4 regions of the Dactylosporangium sp. NPDC005555 genome follow, and region 3 is predicted to be linked to each of the others. Evidence: riboswitches for the same ligand, from Rfam matches in the RefSeq annotation. Region 3 holds a riboswitch; each other region holds the start of a gene.
The links. Region 3 has a riboswitch for cyclic di-AMP ahead of ABZS58_RS22280 (NlpC/P60 family protein). Riboswitches for the same ligand answer to the same signal wherever they lie in the genome.
Positions count from the first base shown of each region.

Region 1: linked by a shared signal. The riboswitch ahead of ABZS58_RS02680 (NlpC/P60 family protein) and the one ahead of ABZS58_RS22280 (NlpC/P60 family protein) in region 3 are both predicted to bind cyclic di-AMP.
Region 2: linked by a shared signal. The riboswitch ahead of ABZS58_RS11765 (NlpC/P60 family protein) and the one ahead of ABZS58_RS22280 (NlpC/P60 family protein) in region 3 are both predicted to bind cyclic di-AMP.
Region 4: linked by a shared signal. The riboswitch ahead of ABZS58_RS04365 (C39 family peptidase) and the one ahead of ABZS58_RS22280 (NlpC/P60 family protein) in region 3 are both predicted to bind cyclic di-AMP.

Region 1 covers NZ_JBEXDG010000002.1:7,115-9,305, reverse strand. Annotated here, with positions in the region: gene ABZS58_RS02685 (LamG-like jellyroll fold domain-containing protein) at 1-671, shown strand, start outside; cyclic di-AMP (ydaO/yuaA leader) riboswitch at 779-921, shown strand; gene ABZS58_RS02680 (NlpC/P60 family protein) at 930-1,901, shown strand; gene dcd (dCTP deaminase) at 1,936-2,191, opposite strand, start outside.
Region 2 covers NZ_JBEXDG010000008.1:103,413-105,603, forward strand. Annotated here, with positions in the region: gene ABZS58_RS11760 (hypothetical protein) at 1-102, shown strand, start outside; gene ABZS58_RS11765 (NlpC/P60 family protein) at 189-1,175, opposite strand; cyclic di-AMP (ydaO/yuaA leader) riboswitch at 1,183-1,328, opposite strand; gene ABZS58_RS11770 (helix-turn-helix domain-containing protein) at 1,704-2,191, opposite strand, start outside.
Region 3 covers NZ_JBEXDG010000019.1:23,552-25,742, reverse strand. Annotated here, with positions in the region: gene ABZS58_RS22280 (NlpC/P60 family protein) at 1-882, opposite strand, end outside; cyclic di-AMP (ydaO/yuaA leader) riboswitch at 891-1,039, opposite strand; gene ABZS58_RS22275 (ABC transporter ATP-binding protein) at 1,330-2,103, shown strand; gene ABZS58_RS22270 (ABC transporter ATP-binding protein) at 2,121-2,191, shown strand, end outside.
Region 4 covers NZ_JBEXDG010000003.1:16,194-18,384, reverse strand. Annotated here, with positions in the region: gene ABZS58_RS04370 (hypothetical protein) at 1-468, opposite strand, end outside; cyclic di-AMP (ydaO/yuaA leader) riboswitch at 758-900, shown strand; gene ABZS58_RS04365 (C39 family peptidase) at 1,057-1,899, shown strand; gene ABZS58_RS04360 (transglycosylase domain-containing protein) at 1,910-2,191, opposite strand, start outside.

The DNA.
Region 1 (2,191 bases), on a different contig from region 3:
AGCCGTCCTCGGCGGCGGCCGCCGCGCATCGGGCGACCGGCATCCGGTACTCCTTCGACAGCGGCATCATCGGTCCAGTCCTGGACGGTGCGGGCCGGCTGCCGCTGCGGGTCCGCAAGGCCGGCGGGGACCTGTCGACGGTGCCGCACAACGGCGGACTCGCGGTGCGATTTCCGCAGCCGTGTGAGCATTACGGTGCGGAGAGTTGTGCACGTGCCATCCTGCAGAGCGGCCCCGCGGAATTCCTCAATCCGGGACAGGGCGCGTTCACCTATGGCGCCAGTGTGCTCGTAGCGCCGGATGAGACTTCCAAGGGCGCCAATGTGCTGCAAAAAGGGTTCTCGGTCGGTGGCAGTCAGTTCAAGTTGCAGGTGGACGGTGCCGCGGGGCGTCCCAGTTGTGTGATTGTCGGCACTTCTGGACCTACCATTTATGTAGCCCTCGCGTCGCTGACCGTGGCCGACGGACGGTGGCACCAGATCGAGTGTTCGCGCAGTGACGCCCTGCTCACAGTGGCTGTCGACGGTCGGATCAAGGGAAGATCGCCGATCCCTTCGTCACTGTCCATAGTGAACCCGGATCCCCTCTGTATTGGTGGCAAGGGCACCAGTGCGAACAACGACCAGTTCATCGGTGCAATTGATGACGTGTTTGTCGCCGGAGTGGCCTGACTTTTCGCCCAATTCGGACAACAATCGAGGATCGACTTGCCCGTTCGGAGCGGTCGCCATAACGTGAATTCCGGTCGGATGGATGTCCGCGCCCAGCACGGGCGCGCCAGACGGCACCGCCGAGTCGAATTTTTCTTTGAACCGGGGACCCACCTGCGCCATTTGGGGTGAATCCGCGACACGTCGCGGTAGGACGACCTTCCCGTCCGAACCCGTCAGCTAACCCGGTAGGCGGCTGGAAGAAGGAGTATCTCCTCGATGCGGCCCAACCGTCTGGTTCGGCTCCTCGTCGCTACACTCGGCGGCCTGTCGCTCGCCATCGGGATCACCGGAGCCGCCAAGGCGGACCCGACCCCGGCCGAGCTCGAAGCGCAGATCGACAAGAAGTGGAATGAAGTCGAGCCCATCATCGAGCAGCACAACCAGCTCAAGGGCGAGCTGAAGGCCAACCTGGCGAAGCAGACGGCACTCAAGAACCAGATCGACCCGCTCCAGGCGCAGGTCGACTCCGCCCTGCTGCGGGTCAGCGCGTTCTCGGTCCTGCAGTACAAGACCGGCCGCGTCTCCAGCTTCAACGCGCTGATGACGACCGGCTCGCCGGACACCTTCGCCGAGCAGCTGGTCATGCTCAACATGCTGGCCAAGGACGAGGCCGCCGGCATCAAGGACGTCATGGACAGCAAGAAGGTCCTCGACGACCAGAAGAAGCCGCTCGACGACCTGATCGCCACGCAGAAGGCCGCCGAGGCCGAGATGGCGGCCAAAGAGACCACCATCAACGCCGAGATCAAGCAGCTCAACGACATGCGCACCAAGGCGTATGGGTCCGGCGGCGCGACCGGCGAGCTGCGCCCCGTCGCCTGCCCGGTCGAATACTCCGGCGGCGACGCCGCGAAGGCCGCGCAGGTCGCCTGCCAGCAGATCGGCAAGAAGTACGTGTGGGCGGCCGAGGGTCCCAGCACGTTCGACTGCTCGGGCCTCACGCTGTACGCGTGGAAGCAGGCCGGCCACACGCTGCGCCACTACACGAAGTGGCAGTACTCAGACACGAAGCGCGTCACCCGCGCCGACCTGAAGGCCGGCGACCTGGTCTTCTTCTACAGCGACCTGCACCACGTCGGCCTGTATGTCGGCGGCGGCTGGATGGTCCACGCCCCGACCAGCGGCGACGTGGTCCGCATGAAGAAGATCGACAGTGCGCCGATCGCGGGATACGGCAGAGTGGGCTAGTTTCCGGTTTCGACCAAGGGGGGCTTCGGCCCCCTTACGTCGTTGTGGGCCAGGTGCGCCAGTTCTGATAGGAGCGGCTCGCCGTCGGGCCGCGCTGGCCCTGGTACCTGCTGCCGTAGACCGCGGACCCGTAGGGATGCTCTGACGGGCTCGACAGCCGGAAGATGCACAGCTGCCCGATTTTCATCCCCGGCCAGAGCATGATCGGCAGGTTGGCCACATTGGACAGCTCGAGCGTCACGTGCCCGGAGAACCCCGGGTCGATGAACCCCGCGGTCGAGTGCGTCAGC
Region 2 (2,191 bases), on a different contig from region 3:
ATGCTCACCCCGGAGGGCGTTGCCGACCCGGACTTCGAGAAGAAGCTGGACGCGGCGACGGCCGAAGCGTCCACGTACTGCCCTGGCCTCGACGCGGCGTAGGACAGCGTCGAGCTGCGGGGCGGCGGAACGGCGGGCGCCCCACCTCAACGGGGGAGAGGTGGGGCGCCGTCTGTGCCGATCGAGGGTCAGCCCGGGCGGCCGTAGCCGTAGAGGCTGTCGATGTCGATCGGGGCAACCTTCACGACGGTGCGGCTGTTGGGGGCGTGGATGATCTGGTTGTTGCCGATGTAGATGCCCACGTGGCCGAGGCCGTTGTAGAAGACGAGGTCGCCGGGGACCAGCTGGCTGCGGGAGATGTGGCGGACCTTGCCCCATTGCTGGGCGGCGTTGTGCGGCAGGGACACCCCGGCGGCTTTCCAGGCCATCATGGTCAGGCCGGAGCAGTCGAAGGTGTTCGGGCCGGCGGCGCCCCAGACGTACTTCTTGCCGAGCTGGGCCCAGGCGTAGTTGACGGCCTTGCCCGCGTTGCCGGAGACGGCCGGGGGCTTGCCCGGGTTCGTCGCCGGGGCCGTGGTCTTGGGTTTCGCGGCGGCTGCCGCGGCTGCCTCGGCCTTGGCCTGCAGGGTGTCGAGACGCTTGATGTCGCCCTCGATCTTCTTGCGGCGGGTGGCCAGCTCGGTCTTCTGCTGGCTTTGCGCGGCGAGGGTGTCGTTGAGGCGGCGCTGCTCGGCGTCGAAGGTGCCCTTGGCCGTGCTGTACGCGGCCAGGTCGCGCTGCTGGCTGCGGGAGATCTCCTGCAGCGTGCCGACGCGGCCGGTGAAGGCGTCCGTCGAGGTCGCGCCGAGCATGAGCGACAGGGTGCCGAGGTTGCCGCCGGTCTTGTAGGCGTTGACGGCGAACGCGGCGGCGTCGTGCTGGGCGGCGTCGAGGTCGGCCTGCAGCGGCACCAGGTCGGCCTGCAGCTTGGCGATGGCCGCCTGGGTGGCATCGAGGTCGCCGTTGACCTTGTTGTACTGCTCGACGACGAGCTCGACCTCGTTGTTGCCCTTGTCGATCTGGGCCTGGAGCTCTTCCGGGGTCGGGTCCGCGCGTGCGGCACTGGCGGGGGCGATGAGCGCCGCCACCGCAAGCGCGACGACCGCGGTGCGCATGGTCGTGCGTCCGTTGAACACGGGACAGTCCTTCTTCGCGGACCGCCTACCGGGTTAGCTGACGGATTCGGGCGAGAAGAAGGCGCGCCCTACCGCGCCCCGGTGTGGCGGGCGCGGATTCACCCCATGGGACAAACCCCGGATGGTTCCCCGGCTCATCGGCGAACGCCCGGACAGCAGGCGCGGCCGACGACTCGGCGGCGGCTGCCCGGGCCGCCCCGGCGGGGCGACGACGTCCGACAGCCAGCACAAACGTAACGGCGCGGAAGAGCAAAGGGGCTCGATCTAAGGCGGACTTAACGCAGACCCAAGGCGGCCCTGCGGACGACCCCTCGCAATTCGACACATTTGCAAATGCCGTACTGGTTCTGGCCCGTACGGGTTCCGCTGGAACCGCCCGAGGCAGGCGATCCTGCTCCTCGACGTGACGTTCGCCGACGGCACCCACCAGGTGCGTCGCCGGGCGTCACCCTGTCACGGCGGTGATGAGCAGCGTGACGTACAGGACGGACAGGACGACGGTCACGGGTCCATCCTCGCCGCCGGTGGTCACACCGGCGGGGTGTAGAGCGCCACGATCGAGGCGACGGCGGCGCGGTCGCCGTCGATGTCCGCGGCGTCCAGGTCCACGCCCTCGAAGAGGATCCCGCACCACGTGGTCGAGTCCGCGGTGACGGTCGCCGCGGGGTTCGCGATCGTGCCCGTCCGCACGTGTACGGCGCCGCCGTCGGTGACCGTGTGGAAGCTGTGCACCGGCGGGCCCGCCCGGCGTGCGTCGCGCCGGTCGTGCAGGTGAAGCACGACCGGCGGGACCGTCGCCCGGACCGGCGGCGCCATGGTCCGCATGGCGACGACGACCGCGTCGGGGGTCATGCCGCCCTTGGTGCCCGGGTCGGGGCCGGCGGAATACCAGCGGCCGAGCGACCCCAGGACCTGCTCCAGCCCGCGGCCCCACTCGGTGGCGACATACGCGGGGGTGCGGGCGAGGTCCGTCAGGACGACGTGGTCGACGATCCCGGCCTGCCGCAGGGACCGCA
Region 3 (2,191 bases):
GGTGATTTTGTCGGTGGAGGAGCCGAAGAAGACCAGGTCACCCGGAGCGGCGTCGGCCTGCGAGACACGGGCGGTGCCCTTGTACTGGTCCTGGGCGATCCGGGGGATGCCCGTGCCGGCGGCCTTCCACGACGCCAACGTGAGACCGGAGCAGTCGTAGCTGCCCGGACCGGCGGCGCCCCACTTGTAGGGCTTGCCGATCTGGTTCCACGCGAAGGTGACGGCCTTGCCGGCGACGCCCGACACCGCGGGCGGCGGACCGGCCGGCTTGGTCGCCGCAGCGGTCTTGGTGCTGCCGGCCGCGGAGGCCCGGCGCTTGAGGTCCTCGAGCTTCTTGACGTCGCCCTCGATCTTCTTCTTCTGGACCTCGAGGTCGGCCTTCTTCGCGTTCTCCGCGGCGATCGTGTCGTCGATCTTCTTCTGCTCGTCGGCCAGTTGTGCCTTGGCGACCTTCAGAGCGCCGATCTCCGACTGCTGGTGCTTGTTGATCTGCTGCAGGGTGGAGAGCTGGTCGATCAGCGAGTCGGAGGACTGCGACCCGAGGATGACCGACAGCGTGGCGAAGTTGCCCGAGGTCTTGAACGCGGCGACCGCGAGCACGTCGACGTTGGCGGTGGCGGCGGCCGCGCTGGCCTCGAACGGCTGCAGCTTCTTCTGCAGCTCGGCGTTGGCCGCCTGGGCGTTGGCGAGCTCTTCGTTGACCTTGTTGTAGGCCTCGACCGTCGCCTCGAACTCGTCGCCCACCTTGTCGAGCTGGGCTTCGATCTCGGCGAGCGTGGGGTCGGCCTTGGCGACACTCGCGGGCGCCACGATGACCAGCGACACGGCCCCGATGATCAGGGTGCGCAGCAGGGATCGTCTGGCGCGGTGTCCGACGGACAAGGGATGACCCTTCTTCACCGACCGCCTACCGGGTTAGCTGACGGGTTCGGGCGGGAAGAGAGTGCGCCCTACCGCGGCTTCGCGGATTCACCCCAAGGAACCTGGGTCCCCGGCTCGCACAGCGCCGTGACGGCGCTCGATTCGGCGGCGCTTGCCGGCGCCGCCCGGGCTGGGCGACGGACTGCCGGGCAGGCCGGGACCTAACTTAACGTGATCACCAGCGAAGCGAAACCCGTGCGAGTCGTTCAATATCTATTGTACTGAAAGTCCGTATCACCACGAGTTGTCGCTCCACATCGGACGGTGATGCACCACTGAAGACGGTGTTGACGGACACACAATTGGGGCTTGATTCTGCTCTGGAACCCGGTTAAATACACGTAACTTTATTCACCGTCGATGCACATAGTTCGCCCACTCCGAACACCCCCGGAGGAGCGTCACCGGATGTTGCGTGTCCAGAACCTCGAGGTCGTCTACGACGACGTGATGCTGGTCCTGCGGGGCGTCAGCCTGCAGGTCCCACCAGGACGCATCGTCGCGCTGCTCGGCGCGAACGGTGCGGGCAAGACCACGCTGCTGCGGGCCCTGTCAGGCCTGCTCGGCGTCCACGACGGCGCCATCACCAAGGGCGCCATCACGCTCGACGAGAAGCCCGTCCACAGGCTGCGGCCGGCCGCCGTGGTCCGCCGCGGCGTCTCGCAGGTGATGGAAGGGCGCAGGACCTTCGCCGAGCTCACCGTCGAGGAGAACCTGCGGCTCGGCGCCCACACCCGCCCGAAGGGCCGGGCCGAGGCCATGGACCGCATGTACGACCTCTTCCCCGTCCTCGCGCAGCGCCGCGGCAGCATCGCCGGATACCTCTCCGGCGGCGAGCAGCAGATGCTGGCGATGGGGCGGGCGCTCATGTCGGACCCGACGTACCTGCTGCTCGACGAACCCAGCCTCGGCCTCGCGCCGCGCCTGGTGGAGCAGGTCCGCGACCTGATCGTGCAGATCAACCGGGCCGGCACCGGCGTGCTGCTGGTCGAGCAGAACGCGACCATGGCGCTGTCCATCGCCGAGCACGGATACGTGCTGGAGACCGGCAAGGTCGTGCTCGACAAGCCCGCCGCCGAACTGCTCGCCGACGACGACATCCGCGAGTTCTACCTGGGACGGGCCGAACGGTCCTTCCGCGACGTGAAGCACTACAAGCGCCGTAAACGCTGGCTGTCGTAGCAACAAAAGGAGTCGCCGTGCTGCGTTTCGAAGACGTCCGGCTCAGCTTCGCCGGCGTCAAAGCCATCGACGGTGTTTCGTTCACCGT
Region 4 (2,191 bases), on a different contig from region 3:
GTTCATCTCGGCCTGGGTCAGCCCGCCGACCGGCGCGTGCACGGTCGGCGACGGCGCCGCCGGTGCCGCCGGCGATGCCGGTTGCGCGGCGGACGGTGCCGGGGCGGCCTTCGTCGGTGCCGGAGTGGCCTTCGCCGCCGGCGGCGGGACGGTGCCCGCACCGTCGGCGGGTTTCCGGGCGCGGCTGCGTGAGGCGGGCCCGTCGGCCGCCGAACGTCCGGCGTCGACGGCGAGCGCCGCACTGTTCACCGGCACGGGGCCGGGTCCGGCCGACGACGACAGCGTCGGGGACAGGCCGATCGCCGTGACCGCGGCGGTGATCACGGCGTACCGGCGGATCTCGGGCGGCACGGGTGCGCGCAGCCGGAAGCGGGCCGCGTGCCTCCCGCGGCGGGAGCGGCGCAGGTGGCGTGGACCGCGCACGTGCGCACCGCTGAACTGCTGGTCATCGTCGGCGCCCGGGAGCATCCGGCGAGCCTAGGGTGACTCCGGATCCGGGGTCGTGCCAGGCGTGCGAAGCAGCCGACCGGACACTGGGCGTGCCGCACCGAGCCGGGGCGCGGCCGGCGAGGTGCACCGGGGCACGCCGCATCCGACCGGCGGGCGGCCCGTGCGCCCGCGGTCTGCACCCGGGCCGTTCGCCACGGCGTCGTCACGCCCGGTAGCCGCGGAGCGTGGCGGATCCGGTGCCTTCCCGCCGCCCCGGTAGGGTCCCTCGCATCCGCCCGGCCCACCGTCACCCACCTCGGATGACACCGCGGCGGATCCGCTGAGTCGCGTCCACGCGAGCCGGGGAACCAAGCACCACCGGGGTGAATCCGCGGGGCCTGAGCCTCGAGGTAGGGCGATCTTCCCGCCCGAACCCGTCAGCTAACCCGGTAGGCGGCACCGGAAGGAGCACTCCGTGCAGCCACTGACCCGGCATCACCCGTGTCGCGGCACCTCGACCCGCGGCCCGGCCCGGTAGCCACCGGCCCTCACCGCACCGGCCTGCGCCCGGATCACGTCCGGCACCGGCAACAGCAGCCGTCATCCAGCATGTCTGTCGAGGTACCCGTGAGTTACCTGTACAAACCCAGGCACCACCAGAACCCGGTCCCGTCGCGCTCCCGCGTGCTGCCGATCGCGGCCGCCGCGGCGGTCCTCGCGGTGACCGTGGCCGTCGGCGTGGCCGTGCACGCCTCGGCCCCCGCACCGGCGGCCGACACGCAGTCGCTGACCTCCGCGGATCCGTCGCGATCCGGCGTCGCCCAGACCGCGCGTGACCGGCAGCGCACGCAGGCGGCGCCCGACGCCGCGGGCACCCCGTCGAAGACCCGCGCCGGTGCGGCGCCGTCTGCGGCACCGTCCAAGCCCGCCCCGCCCGCCGCCACCACACCGGCCGCCCCGGCGGCGAAGGAACTCGCGTACCGGTTCGCCTGGCAGGAGAACTTCTACTTCTGCGGCCCGGCGGCGACCCGGATCGCACTGACCGCGCGAGAGATGTACCCGTCCCAGTCCGAGGTCGCCCAGAGCCTGCGCACGACCGTCAACGGCACCGACTCCGCCGACGACACCACGCGGTCGCTCAACGCGTACACGAAGACCTCCTTCTACAAGTCGCACTACATCACCGGTCAGTCGGCCACCCAGGCGGAGATCGACCAGATGCAGGCGGACGTCGTCAACGCGATCACCAACGGCTACGCCGTGGTCGCCAACATCGCCGGCTCCACCGTGGACGACAAGGGGGGTTCGCACTCGTACCCGGGCGGCCACTACCTCACGGTGGTGGGGTACAGCAACGGCGGCACGACGGTGAAGATCGCCGACCCCGCGGACGCCCTGGGCGTCGGGTACTACACGCTGACGACGGCCAAGCTCGCGCACTGGGTCGCCCTGCGCGGATACTCCGCCTGACGCGGCGCGGTCAGCGGCCCAGCGCCCGCACCCGGCTGGGTGGCCGGAACGCCTGGGCCGGCTGACCGCGCAGCGCGGCCGCGATGCTCTGCGCGACGGCGGCGTTGACCGAGCCGGCGACGCCGCTGCCCACGTGGTCGTTCGGGTTGTCCGCGTTCACCGCGATGCCGGCCGCCGCGATCTGCGGGGTGAAGCCGACGAACGTCTCGGTCGAGTTGTACTCGGAGCTGCCGGTCTTGCCCGCGACCGGGCGGCCGCCCAGGATGCCGGACACGTTCTCCGCCGTGCCGCC